4 regions of the Streptomyces sp. NPDC005761 genome follow, and region 1 is predicted to be linked to each of the others. Evidence: riboswitches for the same ligand, from Rfam matches in the RefSeq annotation. Region 1 holds a riboswitch; each other region holds the start of a gene.
What was found. Region 1 has a riboswitch for thiamine pyrophosphate ahead of ABZ434_RS15335 (thiamine ABC transporter substrate-binding protein). Riboswitches for the same ligand answer to the same signal wherever they lie in the genome.
Positions count from the first base shown of each region.

Region 2: it holds a riboswitch for thiamine pyrophosphate, as region 1 does, so the genes downstream of both, ABZ434_RS31825 (cytosine permease) here and ABZ434_RS15335 (thiamine ABC transporter substrate-binding protein) in region 1, are expected to answer to the same signal.
Region 3: it holds a riboswitch for thiamine pyrophosphate, as region 1 does, so the genes downstream of both, thiO (glycine oxidase ThiO) here and ABZ434_RS15335 (thiamine ABC transporter substrate-binding protein) in region 1, are expected to answer to the same signal.
Region 4: it holds a riboswitch for thiamine pyrophosphate, as region 1 does, so the genes downstream of both, thiC (phosphomethylpyrimidine synthase ThiC) here and ABZ434_RS15335 (thiamine ABC transporter substrate-binding protein) in region 1, are expected to answer to the same signal.

Region 1 is NZ_JBEXXX010000013.1:101,863-105,064, forward strand. Features, by position in the region: gene ABZ434_RS15330 (iron ABC transporter permease) at 1-495, opposite strand, end outside; gene ABZ434_RS15335 (thiamine ABC transporter substrate-binding protein) at 582-1,685, opposite strand; TPP riboswitch at 1,766-1,882, opposite strand; gene rlmN (23S rRNA (adenine(2503)-C(2))-methyltransferase RlmN) at 1,924-3,030, opposite strand.
Region 2 is NZ_JBEXXX010000052.1:251-3,452, forward strand. Features, by position in the region: gene ABZ434_RS31825 (cytosine permease) at 1-1,357, opposite strand, end outside; TPP riboswitch at 1,349-1,445, opposite strand; gene ABZ434_RS31830 (hypothetical protein) at 1,644-2,282, opposite strand; gene ABZ434_RS31835 (phosphatase PAP2 family protein) at 2,457-3,202, opposite strand, start outside.
Region 3 is NZ_JBEXXX010000004.1:36,557-39,758, forward strand. Features, by position in the region: gene thiS (sulfur carrier protein ThiS) at 1-68, opposite strand, end outside; gene thiO (glycine oxidase ThiO) at 65-1,243, opposite strand; TPP riboswitch at 1,241-1,353, opposite strand; gene ABZ434_RS05510 (FAD-dependent oxidoreductase) at 1,569-2,744, shown strand; gene ABZ434_RS05515 (Rv2175c family DNA-binding protein) at 2,814-3,179, shown strand.
Region 4 is NZ_JBEXXX010000002.1:154,257-157,458, forward strand. Features, by position in the region: gene ABZ434_RS02850 (SsgA family sporulation/cell division regulator) at 1-182, shown strand, start outside; gene ABZ434_RS02855 (YibE/F family protein) at 263-1,603, opposite strand; TPP riboswitch at 1,675-1,808, shown strand; gene thiC (phosphomethylpyrimidine synthase ThiC) at 1,801-3,202, shown strand, end outside.

The DNA of each region.
Region 1 (3,202 bases):
CCCCGCGCCGAGGACCCGCGCCGCCTCCTCCTGCCGCGGGTCGAGCTGCGCCCAGAGTCCGCCGACGGTACGTACGACGACCGCGTAGTTGAAGAAGACATGGGCCAGCAGGATCGCCCACACCGTGGTGTCCAGCCGAACGCCCCACAGCTCGTCGAGGAAGCCGCCGCGGCCCAGCAGTGCGAGGAACGCGGTGCCGACGACGACGGTGGGCAGCACGAACGGCACGGTGACGACCGCCCGCAGCAGTTGTTTGCCGGGGAAGTCGAACCGGGCGAAGACGTACGCTCCCGGCAGTGCGATCAGCAGGGTCGACGCGGTCGAGGCGAGGGCCTGCCAGAGGGTGAACCGGAGGACGTCCTGGATGTCCGGCCGGCTCAGCACCTCGCCGAACCGCCCGAACTGCCACACGCCCTCGGCCCTGAGCCCGCGCCCCACGATCGCGACGACGGGATAGGCGAAGAACAGCGCGAAGAACGCCACGGGCACGGCCATGAGCCCCAGCCGTACCGCGCCCCCGCGCAGCGACCGGGCGCGTGCGGCCTTCCCGCGCGCGCCCGGTCCGCGTACGGGAGTCTTCGCTACTTCACTACGAGCGAGGACCATGACTGGACCCACTGCTCACGGTTCTTGGCGATCTCGTCCGGGGCGACGGTCGTCGGCTTGTCGACCGTCGCACCGAACTCGGTGAAGAGGTCCGGCACCTTCGCACCCTTGGTGACCGGGCTGACGAACATGTTGAGCGGCATGTCCTCCTGGAACTTCCTGCCGATCAGGAAGTCCAGCAGGGCCTTGCCACCCGCCTCGTTCTTCGCCCCGTCGAGGAGACCGGCGAACTCGATCTGGCGGAAGCACGTGCCGGTGGCGACGCCGGTCGGGGCGGTCTTCGGCTGCGGGTCCGCGTACAGCACCTCGACGGGCGGGCTGGAGGCGTAGCTGACGACGAGCGGACGGTCGGCCTTGGCCTTCTTGCCACCCGCGGAGCCGGAGAACTCCTCGTTGTACGCCTGCTCCCAGCCGTCGACGACCTTGACGCCGTTGCTCTTCAGCTTCTTCCAGTAGTCCTGGTAGCCGTCCTCGCCGTACGTGGCGACGGTACCGAGAAGGAAGCCGAGGCCGGGCGATGAGGTTGCCGCGTTCTCGGTGACGAGCAGATTCCTGTACGCGGGCTTCGCCAGGTCGTCGAAGGTCTCCGGCGGTGCCAGCTTCCTGTCGGCGAAGTACTTCTTGTCGTAGTTGATGCAGATGTCGCCGGTGTCGACCGGGGTGACCCGGTGCTTCTCCGCGTCCAGCTGGACATCGGCCGCGACCTGGTCGAGGCCCTTGGCCTCGTACGGCGTGAACAGGCCGTTGTCGAGGGCGCGCGAGAGCAGGGTGTTGTCGACGCCGAAGAACACGTCGCCGCGGGGCGAACCCTTGGTCAGGATCTCCTGGTTGAGGGCCGCTCCCGCGTCACCGCTCTTCAGCACCTTGACCGTGTAGCCGGTCTCCCGGGTGAACTCCTTCAGTACGTCCTTGGAGGCGTTGAAGGAGTCGTGGCTGACGAGGGTGACGGTCTTGGAGCCGGTGCTGCCGGTGCTTCCGGAACCGGACGACGAGTCGTCGGAACTCCCGCATCCGGCAAGCGCGGTGGCACCGAGTGCGGCTGCGACGGCCGTCACCGCGATCTTCTTGGTGGTGCTCATGTGATTCCTCCTGGAGTGACCAGGAAGAGACGCGGCCCTGCCCGCACCGGGGGAAACCGGAAGCGGGCAGGGCGCAACAGCTTGAGTAAGGTCCGAACTTCCTACCCGGAATGACCCGGGCGAGGTTCAGAGGGTCTGCGGCCAACCTGTCCTCGGTGCCGCACTCTCAGCGCTGTGGCGCTCCCCTGTCGGAATATGAAGTTGAATTCAAGCCCAGGCTACACGGCCGGTTCCGGCCTCAGCGCTCGGCTGCCGCCAGCTGTCCGCAGGCTCCGTCGATCTCCTGGCCCCGAGTGTCCCGGACGGTCACCGGCACGCCATGGGCGGCGATCGCCTCGACGAACGCCTTCTCGTCCTCGGGCCGCGAGGCGGTCCACTTCGACCCGGGGGTCGGGTTCAGCGGGATCAGGTTGACGTGGACCCGCTTGCCCTTGAGCAGCCGGCCGAGGCGGTCGCCCCGCCACGCCTGGTCGTTGATGTCGCGGATCAGCGCGTACTCGATGGAGATGCGGCGACCGGACTTCTCCGCGTACTCCCACGCTGCGTCCAGTACCTCGCGCACCTTCCACCGGGTGTTCACCGGCACGAGCGTGTCGCGCAGCTCGTCGTCCGGGGCGTGCAGCGAGACGGCGAGACGGCACTTGAAGCCCTCGTCCGCGAAGCGCAGCATCGCCGGTACGAGACCCACGGTGGAGACCGTGATCCCTCGCTGCGAGAGCCCGAGCCCGTCGGGCTCGGGGTCGGTCAGCCTGCGGATGGCGCCGACCACGCGGTTGTAGTTGGCGAGCGGCTCACCCATGCCCATGAAGACGATGTTGGAGAGCCGTGCCGGCCCACCCGGAACCTCGCCGTCGCGCAGGGCCCGCATGCCGTCCACGATCTGGTGGACGATCTCCGCGGTGGACAGGTTCCGGTCGAGACCGGCCTGCCCGGTGGCGCAGAACGGACAGTTCATCCCGCAGCCGGCCTGCGAGGAGATGCACATCGTGACCCGCTCGGGGTAACGCATCAGGACGGACTCGACCAGCGTCCCGTCGTGCAGCTTCCACAGCGTCTTGCGGGTGGTGTCGTCGTCGCAGCTGATGTGCCGCACCACGGACATCAGGTCGGGGAACATCGCCTCGGCGAGCTTGCCCCGCGACCCGGCCGGGATGTTGGTCCACTCGGCCGGGTCGTGCGCGTACCGCGCGAAGTAGTGCTGCGAGAGCTGCTGCGCGCGGAACGGCTTCTCGCCGATCGCGGCGACTGCTTCCTTGCGCTCGGCGGGCGTGAGGTCGGCGAGGTGCCGCGGCGGCTTCTTGGCTCCGCGGGGCGCGACGAAAGTGAGTTCTCCGGGCTTAGGCATGGTTCTTCCAGTGTCGCAGACACGCCGGGGTACTCGCGGTCGTCGACGGTGAGGGCCGTCGTCGGGGGCGGCGCCTGCGGCCCGATGACGGCCCGGACGCGCATACGGCAGTGACGGATCGCACCCGAAGGCGGGCCCCGAGGGCCGCGCGTTCGGGTCGATGAGCCGCTGC
Region 2 (3,202 bases), on a different contig from region 1:
GCGCCACGAGGAACGCGACGTAGTAGGCGAGGTCCGCGCCGTGCAGCGCTGCGGCCACCGGCCCCACGTACAGGCTCGTGTCCATGAACGGCACCGCCGCACCGAAGGCCACGACGAATGCCGTGAGGGCGGGCCACCACGGCTGCGGGCGGGCGCTCTCGACAGCCGGATCGAACGGAGCGCCTCCCCTGTCCGCGGCGCGTGCGAACCAGTCGACGGCCACCACCGCCACGAAGCCCGGGATCCAGTAGCCGACGAACAGCAGGACGTTCTGAAAACGGGCCGTGGTGTCCGCGGCGTGCATCCACAGCACCAGGGGGAAGCCGAGTACGGCAGACAGAGCCGCCGCCGACGGGCGTGGGATGGGCACCCCGACCGTCTGGAGGGCCAGTGAGCCGCTGTAGTCGTTCATCGCATTGCTGCACAGCGCGGCCAGCGCGACGGCCAGCAGTCCGAACGCGCCGAGCGCGCCGCCCCCCAGCAGTTCGTCGACACCCCTCGCGGTCTGGTCGGTGAAGGCCGAGGCCCCCCACAGCCCGAGCGCCTGCACTGCCACGAAGGAGACCGAAATGCCGAGAAGCGTGTACCAGAACATGCGAGGGCGGGAGGCGGACCGCGGCAGGTACCGGCTGAAGTCGCTGGCGTACGGGGCCCAGGAAAGGGACAGGCTGAGAGCGATGGTGCTGGTGAGCACGAACGCGCCGGCGCGGTCGGCGCCGTGGACCGACCCGGTGGCGGTGGGGTGGACGCCGTCGAGGAGCTTGAGGGTCAGCACGACGAAGGCCGCGGCCAGCACGAAGGTCATGATCTTCTGCAGTCGGTGTATCGCCTCGTAGCCGAGCACACCGAGAACGCCTTGCCCCACCATCATGACGAGTACGCCCAGCCAGAACGGCCAGCCGCACAATCGAGCCAGCGCGTCCCCGCCGAAGAGGCCGATGAGCGCGTCCCACGCGACCGACGACAGCCACTGGAGCACACCCGGCACCGCGACTGCCCGGCCGAAAGCGAGCCGGGCCAGCGCCAGTTGTCCCGTTCCCGTGAGGCTGCCCCAGGTCCCGAGGTACGCGGTGGGTACGGCGCCCAGGAGGGTGCCGAGCACCACGGCCACCAGTGCGGTGGTGAAGTCCAGCCCGAGGACGATGCCGATCGTGCCGGTGAAGACGCCCGTCATCGTGAGGTTGGGGGCGAACCACACGGTGAACAGCCGTCCGGGTCCGCCGTAACGCTGCGCTGCGGGGACCGGGGCGATCCCGCGGGTCTCGATGCGCAGATCGCCGGCGGTGGGTGTCCGCCCGTCGAATACGGACGGGGGCGCGGCGCCCGCCGGTCCGTTCGGCGCAGGTGGAAATGACATGTATGACATCCCTCCGCCAGTGCTAACTGGTTCAGGTTCGACGGGTGTGATCTCAGCCCCGCTGGTCGGGGCACCCCGTGTCGGATTGCGTCGGCAAGGCTAACCCACGCGTTCGGGCCCGGCCGACAGGGCTCCGACCGGGCGTCGGCAGACCCGCTTCCGGGCTCGTGCGGCTCGGTCAGCAAGGTGTGTGCGTTCGCGAGTTGGCCCGGTGACGAGCGCCCGTCCGGGCCGGGCACGCGGCCCGGTCCGGGGCGCCGGCGACGCGGCGCCCCGTCCGGGCCGGTCAGCCCGTGGGCGTGGTCGGACCACCCGGTGGCACCTGCATTTCCACGGTGGAGATGACCCGGACGACGGACGGGTCGCGGGGGGCCGAACCGAACCCGAAGGTGACCGGCGGGTCTACGGGGGCGAGCTCGCCGAGATGCCTCCCTCCCAAGGTCGCGGTCGCTGCCCGGACACGGTGCAGGTCCCGGGCCCCGTACCACTCGCGACGGTCCGGGCCCGCGCTGCCCAGCGTGCGGACGCCCGGCAGCAGACGGGCGGGTACGTCGCAGACGGCGGCCCAGGTGCGGCTGCGGGCCAAGGGGGCGGGAACTGCGCACAGCAGTCGGCCCAGGACGGTCCGGGAACCGGTGACGAGGTCCAGCACGAGCGGCCCCGCCGTGACGTACCAACGGGCGGCGTCACGCCTGACCTCCACCGGCACCACCTCCACCCGTTCGAACCTGTAGGTGTCCGCGACGAATTCGGCGACCTGGCGGGAGGGGGCGAGCAGCCGGCGCTCGCCGTCCGGCTGCTCGATCATGACGTCGCTGAACGCCCCGAACGGGGACCGCGACCAGTGCCCCCATACGATCCGCGTCCCCGAGGCCGTCCCGACGGCTCCGATCCATCCGTCGAAGTGCCAACGCTCCTGTGCCATGGCCGACAGTCTGTCCTGCCCGGCCCCGGCCGAGCGGTACCGCCGCTCGCGCGTTCACGTACGAGGCGGCGGATCGTGCGAGCTGGCGCTCGGCGCGGCCCCGGAGGAAGGCGCACCTAACGCCCTCGTGCATGACACGAGGTCGTTGGCTCTTTTCGGGCGGCCGTACGTCACTCACCGCTCCGGAGCTGCCTCGTTCAACTCGGGTTCCAGGCCCTCGGCCATCGCGGTCCGGCGACGGCCGGTGTCGACGCGCCACGCTTCGAAGGCCCAGGCGGTCGACGCCACCACGGCGAGGCCGAGGAGCCAGCCGCCGACCACATCGCTGAACCAGTGCACGCCGAGCGCGACCCGTGTGAATCCCACGCCCAGCACCGAGAGCACCGACACGCTCCAGCAGAGCTTTCTGCGCCAGCCGCGGGGCACCAGCGGCAACAGCGCGAGCATCAGGACGGCGAACGACGTGGTGGCGGTCATCGCGTGACCGGAGGGGAACGAGAAGCCCGGTGCCTGCGCCACCGGGTCCGTCAGGGAGGGCCTGGCCCGCTCGACCACGACCTTGACGAGGAGTCCGGTCAGCGCACCGGCCACCGCTGTCACGCCGGACCATGCCGCCAGCCGCCAGGCGCGGCGCCAGAGCAGCCACGCCGTCAGCAGGGCGACCGCGCAGCGGAGCGTCGCCGGGTCCCAGACCCAGTCGGACAGGAAACGGAGCGTGCTCGTCCACGCAGGGTGTGCGAGCGCGGTCTCGTGCAGCCGGCGTGCCGCACCCGCGTCCACGACGCGCAGTGGGCGCCAACGGCCCTCGACGAGGACGAGCAGAAGGGCGAAGGGCACCGCGGAGAGCGCGGCGACGGCGACGGCACCGAGCAGCCGCACACCGAATCTGCGGTCGGCCTCCCCGGCATCGCGCCGACGAC
Region 3 (3,202 bases), on a different contig from region 1:
GCGACGGCGACGGTCTCGCCGTTCACGGAGACGGCCATGGGCTCGGAGAGGGGGGCGGACTCGGTCATGCGGGCTGCTCCTGACGTACGGGGGCGGCGGGTGAGAAACGGCCGGGGGAGAACGGGCGCGCCACCTCGGGCAGCTCGCCGCCGGCCAGCAGCTCTGCCATGGCGTCCCCGGTGACGGGGGTGAGCAGCACCCCGTTGCGATGGTGGCCGGTGGCGAGACGGAGGCCGGGCAGCGCGGTGCGGCCGAGCAGCGGGGCGTTGTCGGGGGAGGCGGGGCGCAGGCCGGCGAGGGTCTCGGTGAGCGGCAGCTCCGTGATGCCGGGCACCAGCTCGTGCGCGTCGCGCAGCAGCTCGTACACACCGCCGGCCGTGACCGTGGTGTCCCAGCCCATCTCCTCACTGGTGGCGCCGATGACCAGTTCGCCGTTCTCGCGCGGCACGAGATAGACGTGGCTGCCCCGGACGACGGCCCGCACGGTGCGGGAGAGGAAGGGGGCGTACGCGGTGGGCACGGTCAGGCGCAGTACCTGGCCCTTCACCGGGCGCACCGGGGGCAGGACGTGATCCGGCACCCCCGCGAGCCGGCCGCTGAGGCTGCCCGCGGCGAGGACGACCTGATCGGCCGCCGGCTGCGTACCGTCGGCCAGTACGGCTCCGGCGGCCCGGCCGCCCGTGACCGAGAGCCGCTCGGCCCGCTGGCGGTGGAAGACAACCCCGGCCCGTTCGCACGCCGTCACCAGCGCGGCGGCCAGCCGTCGCGGGTCGACCTGGTGGTCGCCGTCGACCCGCAGCCCTCCGCGTACGCCAGGGGCCAGCATGGGCTCCAGGCGACGGCACTCACGGCCGGTGAGCCACTCCGACTCCAGCCCCGAGCGGCGTTGCAGGGCGTGGAGATCGCGCAGATGGGCGCGGTCGTCGGCGTCGAGCGCGACGGCCAGGGTGCCGCAGGCACGGAAGCCGATGTCCTGTCCGCTCGCCGCCTCCAGCTCTGCCGCGAACGCCGGATAGCGTGCGGCGGAAGCGACGTTGAGGCCGAGCAGCATCTCTTCGCCGTAATGGAGTTCGGTGACGGCTGCCAGCATCCCGGCCGCGACCTGGGCGGCGCCGCCGCCGGGTGCGGGATCGACGACCGCGGTGGCCAGACCGCGCTGAGCGGCCCGCCAGGCGGTGACCAGTCCGATGATGCCGCCCCCGATGACCAGGACGTCGGACCCGTTCGTACGATGCGTGCGCATGGGCGTCCAGCCCCTCCCTTCGCCGGCATGACCCGGATCAGGTTCGTACGGTCGAAGGCCGTCCAGCCTCCCTCTCAGCCCGGTGCGTCCGGGCTCCCGCGAGTGATGTGCACGGCCACCCTAATCCCCTGCCCCGCGCCCCCGGCAAGGGGAGCCGCCGAGGCCGTCGGCCCGAGCGCCGGGCGCGGCGATCCGGCGGCGGTGAGCGGCCGTCCGACTTACTGACGATGCGTCAGGTGTTTAAGGTGGGCGGGTGGACGAGCAGACCGGACAGCAGCAGACAGATTCGCGGCCGAGCCGCCGCGTCGTGATCGCCGGAGCGGGCATGGCAGGCGTGCAGACCGCCGTGGCCCTGCGCGAACAGGGCTTCACCGGCCCCGTCACGCTGATCGGCGCCGAACCGCACCAGCCGTACGACCGGCCCCCGCTGTCGAAAGCCGTCCTCCTCGGCAAGGCCGAGGGCTCGGCCTTCGACATCGACTTCGAGGCCCTGGACATCACCCTGAGACTCGGCCTCGACGTGACCGCACTGCGCGCGGCCGACCACGAACTGGACACCCCGGAGGGGCCCGTCCCCTACGACGTCCTGGTCATCGCCACCGGCGCCGAGCCTCTGGTGCTGCCCGGATCCGAGGGCGTCCCCGGGGTCCACCTCCTGCGCACGCTCGACGACGCCGCCCGGCTGCGGCCGGTCCTCGAACGACAGCACGACGTCGTGGTCGTCGGCGCGGGCTGGATCGGCGCCGAGTTCGCGACCGCCGCCCGCGCGGCCGGCTGCGCGGTCACCGTCGTCGAGGCCGCCGACCGCCCGCTCGCCGGCGCACTGCCCGCCGAGGTGACGGCCCCCATGGCCGGCTGGTACGCCGAGAGCGGCGCCGCACTTCTCACCGGCGCCCGGGTCGCCCGCATCGAACCCGGTCGCGTGGTCCTGGCCGACGGCCGCGTGCTCCCGGCGGACGCGGTCGTCGTGGGCGTCGGTGCCCGGCCCGCGACCGGCTGGCTCGCCGGATCGGGGATCGAGAGGGGCCCGGACCGGTCGGTGACCGCCGACGCGTCGCTGCGCACCTCACTCCCCGATGTGTACGCGGTCGGCGACTGCGCCTCCTTCCCCTCGGCCCGCTACGGCGAGCGGCTGCTCGTCCACCACTGGGACAACGCCCTCCAGGGCCCCCGGACCGTCGCAGCCGCCGTCACCGCTCCGCAGGGCGAGGGGCCCCTCCCGGTCTACGACCCCGTGCCCTACTTCTGGTCCGAGCAGTTCGGCCGCTTCGTCCAGTACGCGGGACACCACACGGAGGCCGACACCCTGGTGTGGCGAGGTGATCCGTCCGGACCGAGCTGGACGGTGTGCTGGCTGCGCGGCGGCGTGCTCGTCGCCGTACTGGCGGTCGGCCGTCCGCGCGATCTCGCGCAGGGCCGCAAACTCGTCGAATCGGGGGTGGAACTCGCCCCCGACCGGGTCGCGGACCCCTCCGTGCCCCTGAAATCGGCCACGCTCTGACGGCCCGGCCGGCCCTCGGACGGTCGGCCCGGGTACCGACTGTCGGTCCGGGATGGCACGCTTGTCCCCGTGACCGAGATTGACGCAAAGATCGATGCTCTCGTCCCTGCCTGGCTCCACCTCCCCGACATCGCCGAAATGTTCGATGTCCAGGTGACGCGTGTGCGCCAGCTGGTGAAGGAGGGCCAGCTCATCGCCGTACGACGTGGTGAGAACCGGGCGCTCCAGGTGCCTGCCGCCTTCATCGACGGCGACAAGGTGGTCAAGGGCCTTTCGGGGACCCTGACGCTCCTGAGGGACGACGGCTACTCCGACGCGGAGATGCTGGAATGGCTCTTCACCCCCGACCCGAGCCTGCCGGGCACGCCCGCGCAGGCGCTGAGTGAGAATCGCGGCACGGAGGTGAAGCGCCGCGCCCAGGCGCTCGCCGTCTGACCCACAGCCGCACCGGGTCGCGG
Region 4 (3,202 bases), on a different contig from region 1:
TCCGGCTCCAGGTGGGGGCCGACCGTGCACTCTTCCGGGCCGGTACGGCACCCCTCGTGGCCTTCCTCGACCGGACGGACAAGCTCGTGCCGCTGGGGCAGGAGTGCACGCTGGGTGACTTCGAAGGCAATCTGGAAGAGGCTCTGGGGCGAATTCTGGCCGAGGAGCAGAACGCCGGCTGACGAAGCCCGTGTCCGTGGCCTGCATGCCGGTCGAACAGCACACCTGCCGAACGGGTGAATCGCTCTCCGTGTCCGGGCGCTCAGGACTTCACCCGACGACGGCGCCCCCTGCCACTGCGCACGGGTGCGGGAATTCCGGAATTCGCGGTGAGCCTGGAGCGGTCGGCGGAGACGACCAGCGCCGCGAGCGCGGTGGTCACCGGCACCGAGGCGACCAGCCCGATCGAGCCGATCAGTGTGCGCACGATCTCCTCCGCCACCAGTTCGCTGTTGGCCACCGTCCCCATGCTGCTCTGGGCGATCGAGAACAGCAGCAACAACGGAAGCGCGGCGCCCGCATAGGCGAGCACCAGGGTGTTGACCACCGAGGCGATGTGGTCGCGCCCGATCCTGATCCCTGCCCGGTAGAGATCCTTCGCACTCATCGTCGGGTCCGCCTGGTGCAGTTCCCAGACCGCGGAGGTCTGGGTGACCGTCACATCGTCGAGCACCCCGAGGGAACCGATGATGACGCCGGCCAGGAGCAGCCCGCTCATGTCGATGTGCGGATACAGGCCGTGGATGAGGCCGGTGTTGTCGTCGGTGTTCCCGCTCAGGCTCGCCCATCCGATGAAGAGCGAGCCGAGCAGCCCGATCAGCAGCAGTGAGATCAGGGTGCCGATGACGGCGACAGAGGTGCGGGCCGTCAGTCCGTGGCAGATGTAGAGCGCGATGAGCATGATGGCGCCGGCTCCGACGACGGCCACAACCAGCGGGTTCGAGCCCTGCAGGATGGCCGGAAGGATGAAGAGGGTCAGTACGGCGAACGACAGGGCGAGCGCCACCAGCGCCATGACCCCGCGCATCCTGCCCACGGCGACCACCACCAGCGCGAAGATCCCGGCCAGCAGAAGCAACGGGAACTTCCGGTTCACATCGGTCACCGAGTACTGGAGGTCATGGGGCGCGTCGGGGGCGTACGCGACGACCACACCCTGACCCTCTCGCAGTTGCCGGGGCGCGTCAGGCTGGACGACCTCGATGAATGTGCGGCCCTTGTCCTGCCCGCTGGTGATCTCGACGGCGGCCTTCTCGCAGAGGGCGGCCCCGTCGTCCCTCTCGGCCCGCTCGCCGGTGGGCGGCGGGGTCTCGCCGCTGACGGGCAACTGGGAGGCGTTCACGTCCTTGCAGTCGATCTTGTCGATGTTCACCACCTTGCCCTGCTGGGTCTGCCGGTCGAAGCCGACACCTGTGCGCTCGTGCGCGGGCGCACCACCGGGCCAGAGGACCACGAGCCCGACGACGACCGCTGCTGCGAACGGGATCAGGACCGCAGCGATCACTTTGCGCAGATGGCTGGAGACGGGCGCGGCCGGGCCGTGGCTGTGGGAGTGCGTGTGCTGATGGCCCTGTGGTTCGGGCCCGCTATGAGGGGACGTCACCGGCCGATCATCGCAAGAAGAGAAGGGGCCCTCTGGCCAGCTCGCCAGGAGTGGCGCTAGCGTGGTGGCACCTTTGCACACGCGGGAGCTCGGAGCACCGGGCTGAGAGGGCGCTGATCTCCGTACGTCCGTACGGGACACGCTGCGCCGACCGCCGAACCTGTTACCGGGTAATGCCGGCGTAGGGAGTAGGTCTCATGACCACATCGGATGCACGCACGCCTGCCTCCAACCAGAGCGACGAGGCCGGGAAGTCCATCGGCTGGCACAAGGGATACGTCCAGGGCTCCCGCCCGGACCTCCGTGTGCCGGTACGTCAGGTGCACCTCACCAACGGCAAGGACGTGACGCTGTACGACACGTCGGGGCCGTACACCGATCCTTCTGCCGAGACCGACGTCCGCCGGGGGCTGGCACCTCTGCGGGAGAACTGGATCATCGCCCGCGGCGACACCGAGGAGTACACGGGGCGCCCCGGACGCCCCGAGGACGACGGGCTCAAGCACACCTCTCCGCGCGGAGGGCTGCGCAACCTGGACGCCGTCTTCCCCGGCCGTCCCCGCCAGCCGCGGCGCAGCCGGGACGGCCGTCCCGTCACCCAGCTCGCGTACGCCCGGCGGGGCGAGGTCACCCCGGAGATGGAGTACGTCGCGATCAGGGAGAACGTCGAGCCCGAGGTCGTCCGCGAGGAGATCGCGGCCGGCCGTGCGGTGCTGCCGGTCAACGTGAACCACCCGGAGATCGAGCCGATGATCATCGGCAAGCGGTTCCTGGTGAAGGTGAACGCCAACATCGGCAACTCCGCGGTCTCGTCCTCCATCGAGGAGGAGGTGGACAAGATGACCTGGGCGACCAAGTGGGGCGCCGACACGGTCATGGACCTTTCCACCGGCCGCAACATCCACACCACCCGTGAGTGGGTTCTTCGCAACTCCCCCGTGCCGATCGGCACGGTGCCGCTCTACCAGGCACTGGAGAAGGTCGACGGCAGGGCGGAGGAACTGACCTGGGAGATCTACAGGGACACCGTCATCGAGCAGGCCGAGCAGGGCGTCGACTACATGACGGTGCACGCCGGCGTGCGCCTGCCGTACGTACCGCTGACGGCCCGCCGCAAGACCGGCATCGTGTCCCGGGGCGGCTCGATCATGGCCGCTTGGTGTCTCGCGCACCACAAGGAGTCGTTCCTCTACGAGAACTTCGAGGAGCTCTGCGAGATTCTCGCCTCGTACGACGTGACGTACTCCCTCGGCGACGGCCTGCGGCCCGGCTCGATCGCGGATGCCAACGACGAGGCCCAGTTCGCGGAGCTGCGGACGCTCGGTGAACTGAACACGGTCGCCAAGAGGTTCGGGGTCCAGACCATGATCGAGGGGCCGGGCCACGTCCCGATGCACAAGATCAAGGAGAACATCGACCTCCAGCAGGAGATCTGCGAGGAGGCCCCGTTCTACACGCTCGGCCCGCTGACGACCGATGTGGCGCCCGCGTACGACCACATCACCTCGGGCATCGGAGCCGCGATGATCGCTTGGTGGGGGACGGCGATGCTCTGCTACGTGACGCCCAAGGAGCACCTCGGTCTGCCCAACCGGGACG